2 regions of the Streptomyces sp. NPDC037126 genome follow, and region 1 is predicted to be linked to the other one. Evidence: riboswitches for the same ligand, from Rfam matches in the RefSeq annotation. Region 1 holds a riboswitch; the other holds the start of a gene.
What was found. A riboswitch is a leader RNA that binds a small molecule or an ion and turns the genes downstream of it on or off. The one in region 1 is predicted to bind S-adenosylmethionine.
Positions count from the first base shown of each region.

Region 2: it holds a riboswitch for S-adenosylmethionine, as region 1 does, so the genes downstream of both, ACZ7FF_RS02990 (aminotransferase class V-fold PLP-dependent enzyme) here and thrC (threonine synthase) in region 1, are expected to answer to the same signal.

Region 1 is NZ_JBVJTD010000014.1:140,003-147,383, forward strand. It holds gene groL (chaperonin GroEL) at 1-884, opposite strand, end outside; gene ACZ7FF_RS27895 (cold-shock protein) at 1,184-1,387, opposite strand; gene ACZ7FF_RS27900 (MoaD/ThiS family protein) at 1,830-2,105, opposite strand; gene thrC (threonine synthase) at 2,102-3,385, opposite strand; SAM riboswitch class I at 3,403-3,547, opposite strand; gene ACZ7FF_RS27910 (glucosyl-3-phosphoglycerate synthase) at 3,678-4,622, shown strand; gene ACZ7FF_RS27915 (alpha,alpha-trehalose-phosphate synthase (UDP-forming)) at 4,706-6,133, shown strand; gene otsB (trehalose-phosphatase) at 6,121-6,996, opposite strand; gene ACZ7FF_RS27925 (DUF3263 domain-containing protein) at 7,033-7,257, opposite strand; gene ACZ7FF_RS27930 (extracellular solute-binding protein) at 7,293-7,381, opposite strand, start outside.
Region 2 is NZ_JBVJTD010000001.1:652,091-659,471, forward strand. It holds gene qcrC (cytochrome bc1 complex diheme cytochrome c subunit) at 1-745, shown strand, start outside; gene qcrA (cytochrome bc1 complex Rieske iron-sulfur subunit) at 742-1,800, shown strand; gene qcrB (cytochrome bc1 complex cytochrome b subunit) at 1,797-3,434, shown strand; gene trpD (anthranilate phosphoribosyltransferase) at 3,574-4,638, shown strand; SAM riboswitch class IV at 4,714-4,830, shown strand; gene ACZ7FF_RS02990 (aminotransferase class V-fold PLP-dependent enzyme) at 4,973-6,334, shown strand; gene ACZ7FF_RS02995 (Lrp/AsnC family transcriptional regulator) at 6,369-6,650, opposite strand; gene ACZ7FF_RS03000 (rhomboid family intramembrane serine protease) at 6,647-7,381, opposite strand, start outside.

The DNA of each region.
Region 1 (7,381 bases):
CCCGTGAGGATGGCGATGTCGCCGAGCATGGCCTTGCGGCGGTCACCGAAGCCCGGGGCCTTGACGGCGACGGACTTGAAGGTGCCGCGGATCTTGTTGACGACCAGCGTCGACAGGGCCTCGCCCTCGACGTCCTCGGCGATGATCAGCAGCGGCTTGCCCGACTGCATGACCTTCTCCAGGAGCGGGAGCAGGTCCTTGACGGAGCCGATCTTGGAGTTCGCGATGAGGATGTACGGGTCCTCGAGCGACGCCTCCATGCGCTCCATGTCGGTCGCGAAGTAGGCGGAGATGTAGCCCTTGTCGAAGCGCATGCCCTCGGTGAGCTCGAGCTCCAGGCCGAAGGTGTTGCTCTCCTCGACGGTGATGACGCCTTCCTTGCCGACCTTGTCCATCGCCTCGGCGATGAGCTCGCCGATCTGGGTGTCGGCGGCGGAGATGGACGCGGTGGAGGCGATCTGCTCCTTGGTCTCGACGTCCTTCGCCTGCTCCAGCAGGGCGGCGGAGACGGCCTCGACGGCCTTCTCGATACCGCGCTTCAGGGCCATCGGGTTGGCACCGGCGGCGACGTTGCGCAGGCCTTCCTTGACCAGGGCCTGGGCGAGAACGGTCGCGGTGGTCGTACCGTCACCGGCGACGTCGTCCGTCTTCTTGGCGACTTCCTTGACCAGCTCGGCGCCGATCTTCTCGTACGGGTCCTCGAGCTCGATCTCCTTGGCGATGGAGACACCATCGTTGGTGATCGTGGGGGCGCCCCACTTCTTCTCGAGGACGACGTTGCGGCCCTTGGGGCCGAGCGTCACCTTGACGGCGTCCGCGAGCTGGTTCATGCCGCGCTCGAGGCCGCGCCGCGCCTCCTCGTCGAACGCGATGATCTTGGCCATGTGAAGTGGTCCCTCCAGGACTGGGGGTGATTCCTTCGGACCGCGCCCGCGCCCGCGACGGACGGTTCGCCGGCCTGTGGTTCCTTGCCCCACATGGCCTGCGGACCTCACCGACCCGGTCCTTCTTTGTCACTCTCACCTTCAGAGTGCTAACGCCAATGATTAGCACTCGGCATGGTCGAGTGCAAGCGCCTCGGGGGTACGGCCGCCCCCGTCAGCCGCCCGCGAACACGGCGCCCACGGGCACGGCGAAGGGCCCGCACCCTGTGCGAGGTGCGGGCCCTTCGTACAAGAAACGTTCAGGCGCTGAGGCGAACCATGTCGGCCTGCGGGCCTTTCTGGCCCTGCGAGATCTCGAACTCCACCCGCTGGCCCTCTTCCAGGGTGCGGTAGCCGTCCATCTGAATGGCGCTGTAGTGGACGAATACGTCCGCACCACCGTCGACCGCGATGAAGCCGTACCCCTTCTCCGCGTTGAACCACTTGACGGTGCCCTGAGCCATGCCTAACTCCCCTATTACTGGCCCTTGCACAGATCCGCACTTCGCGGACCCGGGTCAGACCTCACCCCCCATGGGACGGGGGCGTGCGCCGGAACGCGTCGACCGCGGCTGAATGTATCTGTCCAACTGCCGTCTGCAACAGGTCAATCGGACGAGAATTCTGGACGAGCCGGGCCCGGAATGTGGCGAGAATTCACCCGAATTCAGGGCAAGTCGGGCCCCATAAAAGCCACAAAAGCCGCATAAGACCCGTGCACTTTGGCTACTTCTTATCGGGTGTGCGGCATGAATCAAGGGCTTCCGGTTGGCACTCCGGGAGCGCGTTCCCCAACTGTACCGCGCTCAATCACGCAGAATTGCCCCCTCCGCTTCTCTCACGGAGGGGGCAATCGGATGAACATTCGGTAATCACTGTTACCGAGGGTAATGTTCAGTCATTCGGTCAGCCGCCGGCGACGGCCGGGATGATGGAGACGCCGGCGCCGTCCGGGGTCGCGGTCCCCAGGCCCTGCTCGAAGCGCACGTCGTCGTCGTTGACGTAGACGTTGACGAACCGGCGCAGCTTGCCCTGGTCGTCCAGCACCCGGGCGGCGATGCCGGTGTGGTTCTTCTCCAGGTCCTCGATGACCTCGGAGAGGGTCGCCCCCTCGGCCAAGACCTCGGCCTTGCCGCCGGTGTAGGTGCGCAGGATGGTGGGGATGCGAACGGTCACGCTCATGCGAGGCCAGCCTCTCGGAAGGAGTCCAGGGTCGGGCGGATGGTGGCGCTGAGGCCGGTGCCGGCCACCGCGTCGAGGGTCTTCAGGCCGTCGCCGGTGTTCAGCACGACCGTGGTCTTCGCCGGGTCCAGCACGCCGGCCTCGATCAGCTTGCGGGTGACGCCGACGGTCACACCGCCCGCCGTCTCCGCGAAGATGCCCTCGGTGCGGGCCAGCAGCTTGATGGCGTCGACGACCTCCGCGTCCGTCACGTCCTCCACGGCGCCGCCGGTGCGGCGGGCGATGTCCAGGACGTAGGGGCCGTCGGCCGGGTTGCCGATGGCCAGCGACTTGGCGATGGTGTTCGGCTTCTGCGGGCGGACCACGTCGTGCCCGGCCTTGAAGGCCGTCGACACCGGCGAGCAGCCCTCGGCCTGCGCACCGAAGATCTTGTACGGCCTGTCCTCGACCAGCCCGAGCTCGATCAGCTCCTTCAGACCCTTGTCGATCTTCGTGAGCTGGGAGCCGGAGGCGATCGGGATCACGATCTGGTCCGGCAGCCGCCAGCCGAGCTGCTCGCAGATCTCGTACGCGAGGGTCTTGGAGCCCTCCGCGTAGTACGGGCGCAGGTTGACGTTGACGAAGCCCCAGCCCTCGCCGGCCGGGTCGCCGATCAGCTCGGAGCAGAAGCGGTTCACGTCGTCGTAGTTGCCCTCGATGCCGACGAGTTGCCCGCCGTAGACCGCGGCCATGACGACCTTGCCCTGCTCCAGGTCGTGCGGAATGAACACGCAGGAGCGGAAGCCGGCGCGGGCGGCGGCGGCGCCGACGGCACCGGCCAGGTTGCCGGTGGAGGAGCAGCTGAGGGTCGTGAAGCCGAAGGCGCGGGCGGCTTCCAGGGCCTGCGCGACGACGCGGTCCTTGAAGGAGTGCGTCGGGTTGCCGGAGTCGTCCTTCACGTACAGACCGCCGGTCACGCCCAGCTCGCGCGCCAGGTTGTCGGCCTTGACGAGCTTGGTCCAGCCGGGGTTCAGGTTCGGCTTCCCGGCCACGTCCGCCGGGACCGGCAGCAGCGGCGCGTAACGCCAGATGTTCGCGGGACCGGCCTCGATGCGCCGGCGCAGTTCTTCGGCGTCGTAGGCGGAGAAGTCGTAGGCGATCTCCAGCGGGCCGAAACACTCCTCGCAGGCGAAAACCGGGCCGAGCGGCACCCGGTGACCGCACTCGCGACAGCTCAGAGCGGCGGCGGGCCCGAGATCGACGGTGGAACTGCTGGTGCTTGCAACTGTCTGCACAGCCATGGAGGCGAGGCCCTTTCTCCTCATCTTCCTCACGACGCATCTCGCCGTGAGACGGATTTGGCACCTTCCCTAGCCGGGAGCCTCGCTGTGGAAAGACGAGTACCGACTGGAGGGTTGCCGGGGCTTCACCGGGCCGTTTCCCTCTGCCCCTCTGGATGAGCTGTATGTGGTTGTCAACGCGGGCGACCCCCGACATGCGATGGTCATCGGCGTTGTTCAAGACTGTAACCGAAGGCCAGGACAGTTGAGATAGTCGTCCGAACCGCGAGACAACCGTGAGGAGCCGGGGACCGTGCTGGAAGAAGTCGAGCGCTGGCTGAGCACCCGCTCCTGGTCCGTGTCCGATCGCCCGCTGCAGCTGCTCCTCGCCGCCAAGCAGCGTACGGGTCAGAAGATCAGCGTCGTGCTGCCCGCGCTCAACGAGGAGGAGACCGTCGGCGACATCGTCGCGGTGATCCGGCGCGACCTCGTGGAGCGGGTCCCGCTGGTCGACGAGATCGTCGTCGTCGACTCCGGTTCGACCGACCGGACCTCCGAGGTCGCCGCCGCCGCGGGCGCGCGGGTCGTCCACCGCGACGACATCCTGCCGCGCATCCCGGCCGTCCCGGGCAAAGGGGAGGTCCTGTGGCGCTCCCTGCTCGTCACCACCGGTGACGTCATCTGCTTCATCGACGCCGACCTGAGGGAGTTCTCCTGCGACTTCGTCTCCGGGATCGTCGGCCCGCTGCTCACCGAGCCCGAGGTGGACCTGGTCAAGGGCATGTACGACCGCCCGCTCGCCGGGGCGTCGGGGCAGGGCGGCCGGGTCACCGAGCTGATGGCCCGCCCGCTGCTGAACATGCACTGGCCGCAGCTGGCCGGGTTCGTGCAGCCGCTGGGCGGCGAGTACGCGGCCCGGCGCTCGCTCCTGGAGCAGCTGCCGTTCCCGGTCGGCTACGGCGTGGAGCTGGGCATGCTGGTCGACGCGCTGCACCTGGTCGGCCTGGACGCGCTGGCCCAGGTCGACGTCGGGGTGCGCAGGCACCGGCACCAGGACGGCCAGGCGCTGGGCCGGATGGCCGCCGCCATCTACCGCACCGCGCAGCTCCGGCTGGCCCGCGGCCATCTGATCCGCCCCTCGCTGACCCAGTTCGAGCGGGGCGAGGACGGCTTCGAACCGCGCACCTACTCGGTGGACACCGAGGAACGGCCGCCGATGACGGAGATCGCGGAGTACGCGCATCGCCGGGTGGCGTGAAAGCGGAGGTACGGCCGTATACAGCCGCCTTCCGGGGTGGTCCGTACGTTTGAGCGTTTCCGGGCCGGGCTAGGTTGAGGACCATGGCTTCCACGCACGGTGCAGAGGTGCTGGTCGCGTCCAATCGCGGCCCGGTTTCGTACGAGGTGCGCCCCGACGGCTCGCTGCACGCCAAGCGGGGTGGCGGCGGGCTGGTCTCGGGGCTGTCGGCCATCGGGCCGGACACCGACGCGGTGTGGGTGTGCGCCGCGCTCGGCGACGGCGACCGGGAGGCCGTGCGGCGGGCGGACGGCGGGCTGCTGCCGGCCGGGGACACCGGCGGACAGCGGGTGCGGATGCTCGACATCGACGCGTCCGTGCACGCCGACGCCTACAACGGCATCGCCAACTCGGTGCTCTGGTTCGTCCACCACATGCTGTACCAGACACCGCTGGAGCCGGTCTTCGACGCGGAGTTCCGCCGGCAGTGGGCGTCGTACGAGGCCTACAACCGGGCGTTCGCCGAGGCGCTGGCCGAGGAGGCCGCCGACGGCGCGGCGGTGCTGATCCAGGACTACCACCTGGCCCTCGCCCCGCGCATGCTCCGGCAGCTCCGTCCCGACCTGCGCATCGGCCACTTCTCGCACACCCCGTGGGCCCCGCCGGACTACTTCCGGCTGCTGCCCGACGACGTCGCGGCCGAGCTGCTGACCGGCATCCTCGGGGCCGACCGGGCCGCGTTCCTCACCCGGCGCTGGGCGGACGCGTTCACGGACTGCTGCCACGCGGTGCTGGGTCCCGGGATCCCCTCGGGCACCCGGATCGGGGTGCACGGGCTGGGCGCGGACGCGGACTTCCTGCGCAAGCGCTCCCACGAACCGGACGTGGACGAGCGGATGGCGGCGCTGCGGAAGGAGATCGGCGAGGGCCGCCGGACCGTCGTGCGCGTCGACCGCACCGAGCTGTCCAAGAACATCGTGCGCGGGCTGCTGGCCTACCGGCAGCTGCTCGACGACCACCCCGAGTGGCGCGAGCGCGTGGTGCACATCGCGTTCGCCTACCCGTCGCGGCAGGACCTGTCCGTCTACCGCGACTACACGGCCGAGGTGCAGCGGGTGGCCGGGGAGATCAACACGCGGTACGGGACGGCCGGCTGGACCCCGGTCGTGCTGCATGTGAAGGACGACTTCGCGCGGTCGCTGGCCGCGTACCGGCTCGCCGACGTGGCACTCGTCAACCCCATCCGGGACGGCATGAACCTGGTCGCCAAGGAGGTCCCGGTCGTCTCCGACGAGGGGTGCGCGCTGGTGCTGTCCCGGGAGGCGGGGGCGTACGAGGAGCTGGGCGAGGACGCGATCGTGGTGAACCCGTACGACATCCGGGGGACGGCCGAGGCCCTGCACACGGCGCTGACCATGCCGGCCGCCGAGCGGGCGGAGCGGTCGAAGCGGCTCGCCGCCGCGGCCACCGCGCTGCCGCCCGCCCAGTGGTTCCTGGACCAGCTGCACGCGCTGGACCCTCAGTCCAGCTGAGCCGCGAGGCCCCTCAGCAGCCGTACGACGCCCTCCGGGCCGTCCACGACCAGGTCGGCCCTTTCGGCCAGTTCGGTGACCTCCGTGCTGCCGCTGCAGACGAGGAGGCCGGGCAGGCCGTCGGAGCGGAGCTTGTCCACGGCGGCGAAGGCGGGCAGGTCGCCGAGGTCGTCGCCCGCGTAGACGACGGACTCGGCGCCGGTCGCGCGGACGTGGTCGAGGAGGGCGACCCCCTTGTCCATGCCCGGCGGGCGGAGTTCCAGGACCATGCGGCCCGGTTCGACGATCAGGCCGTGCCGGGTGGCGAGGTCGGTGAGCGGGGCGCGCAGGGCCTCGAAGGCGGCCCCCGGGTCCTCGGCTCGGCGGGTGTGCACCGCGACCGCCCGGCCCTTCTCCTCGATCCAGGTGCCCTGCCAGGCGCCGACGCGGTCGAGGACGCCGGGAAGCTCGGCGCGGACCGCGGCGACGCCGGGGTGCGGGGCGGGGGCGGTGACCGTGCCGGTGACCGCGTCCCAGCGCTCGGCGCCGTAGTGGCCGAGGACGGTCAGGTGCTCCAGGCCGGCCACGCCGGCGAAGCCGCCGTGCCGGACCGCCACGCCGGCGGGCCGGCCGGTGATCACCGCGACGGAGGCCACCTTGGGGGCGAGCGCGGCGAGCGCGGGGACGGCCTCCGGGTGGGCGCGGGCCTGTTCGGGGTCGGCGACGATCGGGGCGAGGGTGCCGTCGAAGTCGAGACCGACCACTGCGGTGCGGGGCCTCGCCAGCAGCGCCGCGAGGCCGTCGCGGCCGGGCCGGGTGGTGGGGGTCGGCAGGGGGTCCGGCGGGTCGGTGGGATCCGTTGCGTCCGTCGTATGGGTGCCCATACGGCGACACTATCCGCGCGGGGCCGCCCTCACTCCTCAGCGCTCGGAGCGCCGTGCCTCGCGGACCCGGCGCAGGCGGTTCACCGTGACCGGATCGTGCGCCAGCGCGCGCTCGTCGTCCAGCAGGGCGTTGAGGAGCTGGTAGTAGCGGACGGGGGCCAGGCCCAGCTCCTCGCGTATCGCACGCTCCTTGGCGCCGGGGCCGGTGAAGCCCCGGCGCTCCAGCGCGAGGATGCCCTTTTCACGGCTGCCCAGTTCCATGCCCGCCACCGTAACGCCGGGCACCGACAACCGGGTCAGCCGGCGTTGCTGCTGTCGACGGCCGTGGCGTTCGCCTCCAGACGGGTCAGCACGCCGGCCGGGTCGCCGCCGGGGGCGACGGCCT
Region 2 (7,381 bases), on a different contig from region 1:
GGCCACTGGGGGGCTGTACGCCGCGTTCGCACCCGCGAGCAAGGCACAGGCCGATGAAACCTCCCAGTCCCTGACCATCAAGGAGGGCAAGAAGCTCTACGAGGTCGGCTGCGCCAGCTGCCACGGCACCGGTGGCCAGGGCTCCTCCGACGGCCCGAGCCTGGTCGGCGTGGGCGCCGCGGCGGTCGACTTCCAGGTCGGCACCGGCCGTATGCCGGCCGCGACCTCGCAGGGCGCCCAGGTCCCGCGCAAGAGGCCCATCTACACGCAGGCCCAGATCGACCAGCTCGCCGCGTACATCGCGTCGCTGGGCGCCGGCCCGAGCATCCCGACCAAGGACCAGTACGGTCCGGACGGCGCCGACATCGCCAAGGGTGGCGAGCTGTTCCGCACGAACTGCGCGCAGTGCCACAACTTCACCGGCAAGGGTGGCGCCCTCACCAACGGCAAGTACGCGCCGACGCTGGAAGGCGTCGACCCGAAGCACATCTACGAGGCCATGCAGACCGGCCCGCAGAACATGCCGAACTTCCCCGACACCACGCTGTCCTCGAAGAACAAGAAGGACATCATCGCGTACCTGCACGCGGTCGACAGCGACCAGACGACCAACCCCGGCGGTCTGGAACTGGGCGGCATCGGCCCGGTCAGTGAGGGTCTGTTCGCCTGGATCTTCGGCCTCGGCGCACTGATCGCCGTCGCCGTCTGGGTCGCCGCTCGGACCGCAAAGGCCAAGAAGTCATGAGTAGCCAAGACATTCCAGAAGAGAACCTGCCCGCTGAGCAGGACCACGCGCACGGCGCGGTAGGGATCGCGGACGAGGAGAACCCGTTCGCCGACCCGGGGCTGCCGCCCCACGAGCACCGGATCCAGGACATCGACGAGCGGGCCGCCCGGCGGTCCGAGCGCGCGGTCGCCCTGCTGTTCACGGTGTCGATGCTGGCCACCCTCGGCTTCATCACGTCGTACGTGACGATCCCGCACGACAAGAACATCTTCGTGTTCCCGATCGGGCACCTCAGCGCGCTGAACTTCGCGCTGGGCCTGACCCTGGGCACGGCCCTGTTCTGTATCGGCGCGGGCGCGGTCCACTGGGCCCGCACCCTGATGTCCGACGTCGAGGTCGCCGACGAGCGTCACCCGATCGAGGCCTCTCCCGAGGTCCGCGCGAAGGTGCACGCGGACTTCCGCGAGGGCGCCAAGGAGTCGGCGCTCGGCCGCCGCAAGCTGATCCGCAACACGATGTTCGGCGCGCTGGCCCTGGTGCCGCTCTCCGGCGTCATGCTGCTGCGCGACCTCGGTCCGCTGCCCGGCACCTCGCTGCGCCACACCCTGTGGGCCAAGGGCAAGCGTCTGGTCAACATGAACACCAACCAGCCGCTGCGTCCCGAGGACGTCGGCGTCGGTTCGCTCACGTTCGCCAAGCCCGACGGCCTGGACGAGACGGACGAGCAGTTCCAGACGGAGATCGCCAAGGCGGCCCTGATGATCGTCCGGCTGCAGCCGGACAACATCAAGGACAAGCGCGAGCTCGACTGGTCGCACGAGGGCATCGTCGCCTTCTCGAAGATCTGCACCCACGTCGGCTGCCCGATCTCCCTGTACGAGCAGCAGACGCACCACGTGCTGTGCCCGTGCCACCAGTCCACCTTCGACCTCTCCGACGGTGCCCGAGTGATCTTCGGCCCCGCCGGCCACGCCCTGCCGCAGCTGCGCATCGGCGTGGACAGTGAGGGTTACCTCCAGGCGCTCGGCGACTTCGAGGAGCCCGTCGGTCCTGCATTCTGGGAGCGCGGATGAGTACTGCAGCGAACGAAACGCCCCGCTCTCGCGGGAAGGCACCGGCCGGCGAGCGTGTCGCCGACTGGGCCGACGGCCGACTCGGGATCTACTCCCTGGCCAAGTCCAACATGCGCAAGATCTTCCCCGACCACTGGTCGTTCATGTTGGGCGAAGTGTGCATGTACAGCTTCATCATCATCATCCTGACGGGTGTGTACCTGACGCTGTTCTTCCACCCGTCGATGAACGAGGTGGAGTACCACGGCAGCTACGTCCCGCTCCAGGGACAGCTGATGTCCGAGGCGTTCAACTCGACCCTGCACATCTCCTTCGACGTGCGCGGTGGTCTGCTCGTCCGGCAGATCCACCACTGGGCCGCGCTGATCTTCCTCGCCGGCATGTTCGTGCACATGATGCGCGTGTTCTTCACCGGCGCGTTCCGCAAGCCGCGTGAGGTCAACTGGCTGTTCGGCTTCCTGCTGTTCGTCCTCGGCATGTTCACCGGCTTCACCGGTTACTCGCTCCCGGACGACCTGCTCTCCGGCACCGGTGTGCGCTTCATGGAGGGCGCGATCCTGTCCGTGCCGATCGTCGGCACGTACCTGTCGTTCTTCCTCTTCGGCGGTCAGTTCCCCGGTCACGACTTCGTCGCCCGGTTCTACTCGATCCACATCCTGCTGCTGCCGGGCATCATGCTCGGCCTGATGGTGGGCCACCTGATCCTGGTCTTCTACCACAAGCACACGCAGTTCGCGGGTCCGGGCAAGTCCAACAACAACGTCGTCGGCATGCCGCTGCTGCCGGTCTACATGGCCAAGGCCGGAGGCTTCTTCTTCCTGGTCTTCGGTGTCATCGCGGTCATCTCCGCCATCGCGCAGATCAACCCGATCTGGGCCATGGGTCCCTACCGTCCGGACCAGGTGTCCACCGGCGCCCAGCCCGACTGGTACATGGGCTTCTCCGAGGGCCTGATCCGGTTCATGCCGGGCTGGGAGATCGACTTCTGGGGCCACACGCTCGTCCTGGGCGTGTTCATCCCGCTGATGATCTTCCCGCTGGTCCTGGTCGCGATCGCGGTCTACCCGTTCATCGAGGCCTGGGTCACCGGTGACAGGCGCGAGCACCACATCCTGGACCGCCCGCGGAACGCCCCGACGCGCACCGGCCTCGGTGTCGCCTGGATGACGGTGTACCTGACCCTGCTGATCGGTGGCGGCAACGACCTGTGGGCCACGCACCTCAACCTGTCGATCAACGCGGTCACCTGGTTCGTCCGGATCTTCGTCTTCGTCGGACCGGTCCTGATGTTCCTGCTCACCAAGCGGATCTGCCTCGGCCTGCAGCGCCGTGACCGCGAGAAGGTGCTGCACGGCCGCGAGACCGGCATCATCAAGCGCCTGCCGCACGGTGAGTTCATCGAGGTGCACGAGCCGCTCAGCCAGGAGCAGCTGCACACGCTCACCGCGCACGAGCAGTACAAGCCGCTCGAGATCGGCCCGACGGTCGACGAGAACGGTGTCGAGCGCAAGGTGAAGGCCGGCGACCGGCTGAGGGCCCGGCTGTCCAGCGCCTACCACGGCGAGGACAACCAGATCGCGAAGCCGACCGTCGAGGAGTACAAGGAGATCACGAGCGGCCACGGCCACCACTGATCCCACCGCGTCGTCACGCCACGCAGAAGGGCCCCGTCCGGGTTACGGACGGGGCCCTTCGCCGTCCCCGGGGGTCGATAGGGTGGGACCTGTTGAGACACGCGTCCCGTGGTGCGGGACATCGAACCAGGAGCGGCTTATGAGCGCTGTGACCCCCGCTGGAGGCGACACCGCGGCGGGCCGCTCCTGGCCCGCTCTGCTGAACGGTCTGCTGGACGGCAGGGACCTGTCCGCCGACGAGACCGCCTGGGCGATGGACCTGATCATGCGCGGCGAGGCGACGGACGCCCAGATCGCCGGCTTCATGGTGGCCCTGCGGGCCAAGGGCGAGACGGTCGAGGAGATCTCCGGCCTCGTCCGCACGATGTACGAGCACGCGAACGTCATCGAGGTGCCGGGTCCCGCCGTCGACATCGTGGGCACCGGCGGTGACGGCGCCAAGACGGTGAACATCTCCACCATGTCCTCGATCGTGGTCGCGGGCACGGGCGTGAGGGTCGTCAAGCACGGCAACCGGGCCGCCTCCTCCGCCTCCGGGTCCTCCGACGTCCTGGAGAAGCTCGGGATCAACCTGAACCTGACGCCGAAGCGGGTCGCCGAGGTCGCCGAGGAGGCCGGCATCACCATCTGCTTCGCGGTGAAGTTCCACCCGTCACTGCGTCATGTCGCCGCGGCACGCGGCCAGTTGGGCATCCGGACGACCTTCAACGTGCTCGGTCCGCTGACCAACCCGGCCCGGGTGCGCGCCCAGGCGGTGGGCGTCGCCGACCCGCGGATGGCGCCCATCGTGGCCGGCGTCCTCGCCGGGCGCGGCAACTCCGCGCTGGTCTTCCGGGGCGACGACGGCCTGGACGAGCTGACGACCACGTCCACCTCCCGGGTCTGGGTGGTCCGGGACGGCAAGGTGGCCGAGGAGTCCTTCGACCCGCGCGACGCCGGGATCGAGCTGGTCCCCGTGGAGGCCCTGCGCGGCGGCGACCCGGCGTTCAACGCCGAGGTCGCCCGGCGCGTGCTGGACGGCGAGCCGGGACCCGTCCGGGACGCCGTGCTGCTGAACTCGGCGGCGGCTCTGGTCGCCCTCGCGCCGGGCGACGCGTCCCTGACGGAGCAGCTGCGCGCCGGGATGGAGAAGGCCGCGGAGTCCATCGACTCCGGCGAGGCGAAGCGGGCGCTGGAGCGCTGGGTGGCCGCCAGCAACGCCTGAGGGTCCCCGGTCGGCGTCCCGCGATCCGGACTCGGGTTGCGGGACGCCGATCACTTCGCGTACGTTCCCGTACCAGGTCATGAGTGACAGTCATGAGGCCCCGGCCGACTGTCCGGCAACCCTCCGTCCGTGGCGGGGTGCCCCGGGTGAGGACCAGGTCGTGGGCAACGAGGTCCGCGGCAAGCGCGGACCCCTCGAGAAACCAGGGGTCCTGGTCGTCGAGGAGCCTTCCGTGAGCAAGCGAATGCGATAGGGCCGCCGAGCCCCGCCTCCGCACACCCATCTTCTCTTCCTTCCGTACGCCCTGCGCCGTACGTCCTCACGGGAGTTCCCCATGTCTGTCCTCACCGCTGCCGCCGACCAGTCCGTTTGTGCCCCGCTTTCCGTTCTGGGCGCAGATGTCACCGTCCCACTCGTCACCGGTGGCGAGGTCGCCTACGCGGCCCTCGACTACGCCGCCAGCGCCCCCGCCCTCCAGCGTGTCTGGGACGACGTGGCGGCCTACGCCCCCTACTACGGCAGCGTCCACCGCGGGGCCGGCTACCTGTCCCAGCTCTCCACCGACCTGTTCGAGAACGCCCGCAGGACGGTCGCCGCGTTCCTCGGCTGCCGCGAGGGCGACCAGGTGGTCTTCACCCGGTCGACGACCGACTCCCTGAACCTCCTGGCCTGCGCCCTGCCCGCCGGCTGCCAGGTCTTCGTCTTCGAGACCGAGCACCACGCCTCGCTGCTGCCCTGGCAGGACGCCGAGGTCACCTACCTCGACGCCCCGCGCACCCCGCAGCAGGCCGTGACGACGCTGGAACGGGCCCTCGCCGACCGCGCCCCGCACGGACCGGCCCTGGTCTGCGTCACCGGTGCCTCGAACGTCACCGGGGAGCTGTGGCCGGTCCGCGAGCTGGCCGCCGCCGCGCACGCCCACGGCGCCCGGATCGTCCTGGACGCCGCCCAGCTGGCCCCGCACCACCCGGTGGACATCCGTGAGCTGGACGTGGACTGGGTCGCCTTCTCCGGGCACAAGCTGTACGCGCCCTTCGGCTCCGGTGTCCTGGCCGGCCGCGCCGACTGGCTGCGGGTGGCCGAGCCGTACCTCGCGGGCGGCGGCGCCAGCCGCAAGGTCACCCGGCGCGAGGACGGCGGGGTGGACGTGGAGTGGCACGAGGGCGCGGCCCGGCACGAGGCGGGCTCCCCGAACGTCATCGGCGCCTACTCCATCGCCTCCGCCTGCAAGGCGCTCACCGAGGCGGGCTGGGACACCCTCGTCGCCCGCGAGCGGCACCTGATCGACACCGTCCGCGAGGGGCTCGCCGGGGTGCCCGAGGTCAGGTTCCTCTCCCTCTTCGGCGACGACGCCCCGCGCGTCGGGGTCATCTCCTTCGTCGTCGAGGGCTGGAACAGCTCCCACTTCGCCGCCGCCCTCTCCGCCGAGTACGGCATCGGCGTGCGCGACGGCCTCTTCTGCGCCCACCCCCTCGTGCGCACCCTGCTGGGCACGGACCCGAGGACCCAGGGGGAGTGCGGCGCCCCCGAGGCTGCGCCCGGCGAGAAGGCCCTCAACGCCATCCGCGTGAGCTTCGGGGCGGGCACGCCGGACGAGCACGTGCGCCGCTTCGTGGACGCCGTGAAGGAACTGGTGACCGAGGGCGCGAAGTGGACGTATCGCACGGAGGACGGGCGCTGCGTGCCCGCGGTGTGAGGCCGGGGCGTCCGGTGGGGCGGCCTTCAGGCGGTCAGGAGTCCAGCCCGATCGCGAAGGCCGCCTCCATGTCGTGCTGGGAGTAGGTGCGGAACGCGACGTGCGTGTCGGTGGCCTCGACCCCCGGGATCTTGCTGATCCGACCCGGGATCACCTCGGCGAGGTCCTCGTGCTGCCGCACCCTGACCATCGCGATCAGGTCGTACGTACCGGTGACGGAGAAGACCTCGGTGACCGACTCCAGCGAAGCGATCTGCTCCGCGATCTCGGGGATCCGGTCCACGCTGGTCTTGATCAGGACGATCGCGGTGATCACGGCTGGTTCTCTCCCTCGGGGGCCTGAGCAGGGGCGGCTTTCACTCTAGTCGCCCGCCCGTCCCCCACCACCGCTCGTCCGGGGCCGTCCTTCGGGCCCTTCCTCGTCCCGTAGCGCGCCCACGCGTAGCCGAAGCCGAGAGCGAAGCCGACCAGGTGCGCGAGGTAGGCCACCCCGGGCCCCTGGGCGGAGCGCCCGGCCGCCAGCCACTGCAGCGCCGCCCAGAAGGGCAGCACGACCCATGCCGGGAACCGCAGCGGCAGGAAGAACAGGAACGGCAGAAGACTGGTGACGCGGGCGCGGGGGAACAGGTAGAGGAACGCTCCGAGAACCGCCGAGATCGCCCCGGACGCGCCCACCAGCGACTGCTCCGAGGTGGCGTTGGCGACCGCGTAGCCCAGGAGGGCCAGATAACCGCAGCCGACGTAGAAGAGAGTGAACTCCACCCGGCCCATCCGCTCCTCGGTCATCACACCGAAGACGAGGAGGAAGAGCATGTTGCCCAGCAGGTGCACCCAGCTGCCGTGCACGAACAGGGCCGTGACCGGGGTGAGTGCCTGCTGCGCGGGGCGGCCGAACAGCTCGGCCGGGACCACGCCCCAGCGGCGGAAGTACGCCCGCTGCGCGGCGAGCAGGGCGTCCCCGGAGCCGTACCCGGGGGTGAGCCCGGAGGCCGGGCCCAGGACGAAGATCAGGAAGCACAGGGCGATGAGGGCGTACGTCGTCGGCGC